2 regions of the Akkermansia sp. RCC_12PD genome follow, and region 2 is predicted to be linked to the other one. Evidence: riboswitches for the same ligand, from Rfam matches in the RefSeq annotation. Region 2 holds a riboswitch; the other holds the start of a gene.
The links. Region 2 has a riboswitch for cobalamin ahead of V3C20_RS05505 (ribonucleoside triphosphate reductase). Riboswitches for the same ligand answer to the same signal wherever they lie in the genome.

Region 1 (2,402 bases), 1.3 Mb from region 2:
CTTTCACAAGGAGCAGTTTCGCTCCCCCGCATTGGCTCCGGAGTTCCTCCGTCCAGTCCGGAGATTCTCCGATCACATGGTCCACCAGAACGAAGGGCGCGTGCAGGGAGGCCCGGAATACGGTTTCATGAAAAGACCGGACGAGTTCCGGTCCTGTCTTGCGGACGGCGTGGATCAGATGCATGCCGCCCATTCCGTTGGCATCCAGGAAATCATCCACGGAAAGGAGGACGGAGCCGGCAGGAAGCAGGGACAGCAGTGCCTTGCACAGGCTGGTTTTGCCGGAACTGGAAGCCCCGTTGAAGATAAAGATGCGCCCGGGATGTTGAAAAGGGGACGGAGGGCGGATCATGGGCACATCATGTTCCGGCGGGGAATGCAATGACAAGACAAAAATGGCGGTGCGGTTCCGGAGGCTTTCTGGGTTTGCCGGGTAAAAAGGGAATGGGAAATTGTCCGTTTGTCCATGCGCGGAACAGAGAGAAATGCTCCTCCGTGTTCCGGAAGGGATTGAGCAGCGGGACTGGAGATTTCCATTCCGGGCAGAGATGGGGCGGAAAAAATGATGGAAGATGTGGCCGCCCAAAAGATGCTCCTGTTTTTTCATCAGTGGAACGTAAAAGTTTTTTAGCCGCTGGAATTCCTTTTCTTTATATTTGATTTGGAAAATAAGTTATTTATAATCAATTATTAATTTTTTGTCTTCCGGGCTTCCCTGGAAGAAACGTCTTACGGAGGAGGCAGGCCGGCCAGAAGAGGCAAGATTCCGGGAAAATCCATCCAGTGACGAAATGTTCAAAGAAAATTTTTTTTGTCTTGTCATGGTGGGGGCTTTGGTATTTCATCCATCCCATGAGCCCTTATGGGAAGGGCTACAGACCTCAGGGACGCCCGTAGCCGGGCAGGAAATAGATGGGGAATACCGGTGCAAATCCGGAGCGGTACCGCCACTGTAAGCAGAATATCCTGCAAGCCAGAAAACCAGCCTCAGGGGGTTGTCCAAACTGTCCGGCGAGTTACCGGACGTAAGGCGTTACAACCATGCTTTATACCAAGAAAGCCCTTCAGATGGGCGCTATTGCCGTTGGCCTTGCCGCGTTTGCGGGCCAGTCCTCTCTTGCAGAATCCGTCAACAAGGAAGACGCCAAGCCCGTCGCCAGGACGGAAACCATGCAGGTCATGCCTGAACTGACCATGGCGTCCCACTTCGTGGGCGTGCCGTACAACCGTTCCGGCGTTTCCGTTTCCGTGATCAATCCGGAAGAATTCCAGAAAGAAGGAATTGAAACTCTGACGGGAGCTCTTTCCCAGACGCCCGGCGTGTTCACGCTGGACGGCGGCGGCACCTGGCAGCGCGGTTCCGTGAGCAACACCGTCATCCGCGGAATGAACAAGGATACCTACACCCTGACGATGGTTGACGGCATGCGCATCAGCGATGTCAACATGTCCGGCAACAAGCTGCTGGGCATCACCAATCTCTTTACGGTGGGCAATGTGGAAGTGGTGAAGGGCGCCCAGGGCGCCGTGTTCGGTTCCGGAGCCATTGGCGGCGTAGTTGCCATGGATACGCCGGAAGGGGAAGGCGACCCGGTGACGAGAATTTTTGCGGAGGCCGGTTCCTTTGGAACGTTCAACAGCTACGTGACGTCTTCCGGCAAGATCAAGAAATTGTCCTACTTTGTGGGCGTGGGTTTTGAAACCACGGAAAACGATCCCACGATTTATGATTCCATTTATGACAACAGGACGGGCATGAACGATTTCCGCCAGTGGCAGGAAGCTTTGCGCCTGGGTTATGACGTCAACGACAAGGTGAAGCTCAGCTTTACCTACCGACGCCTGGACTCCTATTTTGAATATCCCACTCCGTATGTGGATTACAATCAGTGGCCCGCCGTGCCGGACTCCCACCTGTACAATACGGAAGACAAAAACCGCAGCAACCTGATCACCGGCCGCGTGGATGCGGAACTCAGCAAGTTGTGGTCCACCAGCTTCATGGTGGGACATTACAACATGAATTATTCCACCCACACGCCGGAATACGACTTCCAGCCCAACGTGATGCGGAACCGCCGTTTCCAGACGGAATGGCGCAATGCACTCACCTGGAACAAGCAGTGGACGACGATCGCCGGGATGGCTTGGGACCGATCCGCCTACACGAGCGAAAACAATTACGTGTCCAAGGACGAATGGCAAAGCACGCTGGCGTTTTTCGCGGAACAGATGTGGGCCCCCACGGACAATTTTGACGCCAGCGTGGCATTGCGTCTGGAGCATGATTCCGTGTGGAACAACCATTTCACCTGGCGCTATTCCAATTCCTGGAAGGTGACGGGCAAGGATTCCCCCACCCGCATTTTCGGTTCCGTGGGTTCCGGCTTCCGGGCTCCCAC
Region 2 (2,402 bases):
GGGGTTTTCATCCTCCATGGCCATTTCCATCCAGGCATGGCCGATCGCATGGTCATCCGCATGGTAAGGCCGTTTCAGAATGCCCCATTGGCTGCCTTCCCCGACCGTCCTCACGGTTTGAAGCTTCATGCTCTGCGGATTGGCCAGGGCATACTGCATCAGGCCGGAATAAAATGCCCCATAGGTCCAATGCAAATGGGAACGCTTGACAGGATGGGCTATCTGCCAGGCTGCTACAAGTTCAAGATTTTCCTTGATGGTTTTTTCCTTCCAGTCCGCAGGAGCGCCGGAAGCAACTCTGAATACGGACAAAAAGAACAGAAACAGAACCAGTATGCTTTGTTGCAGCCTGTTGAATGAGAAAGAAAATCCTTGCATACTCATATATACAAACAAACCAGTTTTAAAATTTCTTCCTTAATCATTTTTCGGAATTATATGAAATAATCCCGCAGAATCGTTTTACCCCTTTAATGATAGCGTTTGAATGATAAACGCAGAAGTTTGATGGCGCCGTCCAATCAGTTGATATGCATAACCCGGACGGATCAGGCAAGACAAAAGTAAAACAAAGAACCCGTAATTTTTGATCCATTTTCTCATGCCGTCCTCAGGGAAGCCCTTCCGGGCACATATGGTGTCATGACGAAGGCGGATGCCGTATTTTCAATCATCCGCTTCCAATATTATACAATATGTTGTATAATAAAAATATTTAATACATTATTTGCACATTTTCCTTGCAGCCCTATATGTTCTATGGTTCATTGCATTTCAGCGCAGGTAACGGAAGACGGTGAAAATCCGTCGCGGACGCGCCGCTGTAACCGGTAGACGATGGACCGGACACTGATTGCCAGTTAATCGGGAAGTCTCCATCACATGTCGCACCGGGAGCCAGAAGACGACCTGATGCTGCCGTATCTCCCATCCCGCGGACAGGATGAACATACGCACAGGTTTCCTCGTGTACCGCTTTCCAGACGGGCTGCACGCGGCTTCCCCTGCTTATGATTTTCCAGGCTTGTGCCAGGCTCGCGGATGAGCGGTCATCATCCTTTCAAGCGAGACATCACCATGGCGACAAGCATCATCAAACGTTCCGGAAAGAAGGAACCATATCAGGGCTACAAGATCGAGGAAGCCATTAAAAAGGCGTTCCACAGTTCCGGCACTGTTTACAACCGCGCCATTTATGAAGAGGTGGAGGCCAAGCTGGGCCACCAGGACAACGCAACCGTGGAGGAAATCCAGGACCTGATTGAACGGGCTCTGTTCCGCTGCGGATATTTTGAAACCGCCAAGGCTTTCATCACCTACCGCTTCCTGCACAAGATGCAGCGCGAACAGATTGCCGGCCTGTATTCCGGCAATACGTATGTGGACTGCAAGCTGACGGTGGAGGAATACATCGGCCAGAGCGACTGGCGCATCGCCGCCAACTCCAACACCACATATTCCAATGCCGGGCTGATCAACAACACCGCTGGCAAGGTGATCGCCAACTATTGGCTGGACCAAGTCTATTCCGCACGGGAAGGCACCGCCCATCGGGAAGGGGACTACCACATTCACGACCTGGACTGCCTGACGGGCTACTGCGCGGGCTGGAGCCTGCGCAACCTTCTGAATGAAGGGTTCAACGGCGTGCGCAGCCGCGTAAACAGCCGGCCTCCCCGCCACTTCCGGGAAGCCCTGGGCCAGATGGCCAATTTCCTGGGCATTCTGCAGAGCGAATGGGCCGGAGCCCAGGCGTTCAGCTCCTTTGATACTTTCCTGGCCCCTTACGTTTTCAAGGACCAGGCGGACTTCACCCGCATCAAGAAGGACATCCGCAGCTTCGTGTACAACCTGAATGTACCTTCCCGCTGGGGGCAGTCCCCCTTCACCAACGTAACGATCGACTGGACTGTTCCGCGCGACCTTCAGGACCAGGCCCCTTTCAGTGGCGGAGAACACCTGTTTGAAGGAGTGGAAGACCCCGCCCTGCTCCTCCTAGCGAAGGAACGCGGGGTGAACAGTCTGACTGAATTGACCTACAAGCACTTCCAGAAGGAAATGAACCTGATCAACAAGGCCTTCTATGAAGTGCTCACGGAAGGCGACAGCACGGGGCAGCCCTTCACGTTCCCCATTCCCACGGTCAACATCACGGAAGACTTCGACTGGGAAGGGGAAAACGTCCCGCTCCTGTTTGAAAATGCTGCCAAGATAGGCTCCTCCTACTTCCAGAACTTCATCGGCAGCCAGTACACTGTCAATGAAAACGGGGAACGCGTGCCTGACGAACGGGCCTACAAGCCGGACGCCGTGCGTTCCATGTGCTGCCGCCTCCAGCTGGACCTGCGGGAACTGCTCAAGCGCGGCGGCGGCCTGTTCGGCTCCGCGGAAATGACCGGTTC

Region 1: linked by a shared signal. The riboswitch ahead of V3C20_RS00260 (TonB-dependent receptor) and the one ahead of V3C20_RS05505 (ribonucleoside triphosphate reductase) in region 2 are both predicted to bind cobalamin.

The regions. Positions count from the first base shown of each region.
Region 1 covers NZ_CP143889.1:72,254-74,655, reverse strand. The annotation lists gene V3C20_RS00265 (hypothetical protein) at 1-352, opposite strand, end outside; cobalamin riboswitch at 869-1,005, shown strand; gene V3C20_RS00260 (TonB-dependent receptor) at 1,042-2,402, shown strand, end outside.
Region 2 covers NZ_CP143889.1:1,323,888-1,326,289, reverse strand. The annotation lists gene V3C20_RS05510 (glycoside hydrolase family 88 protein) at 1-312, opposite strand, end outside; cobalamin riboswitch at 744-928, shown strand; gene V3C20_RS05505 (ribonucleoside triphosphate reductase) at 1,078-2,402, shown strand, end outside.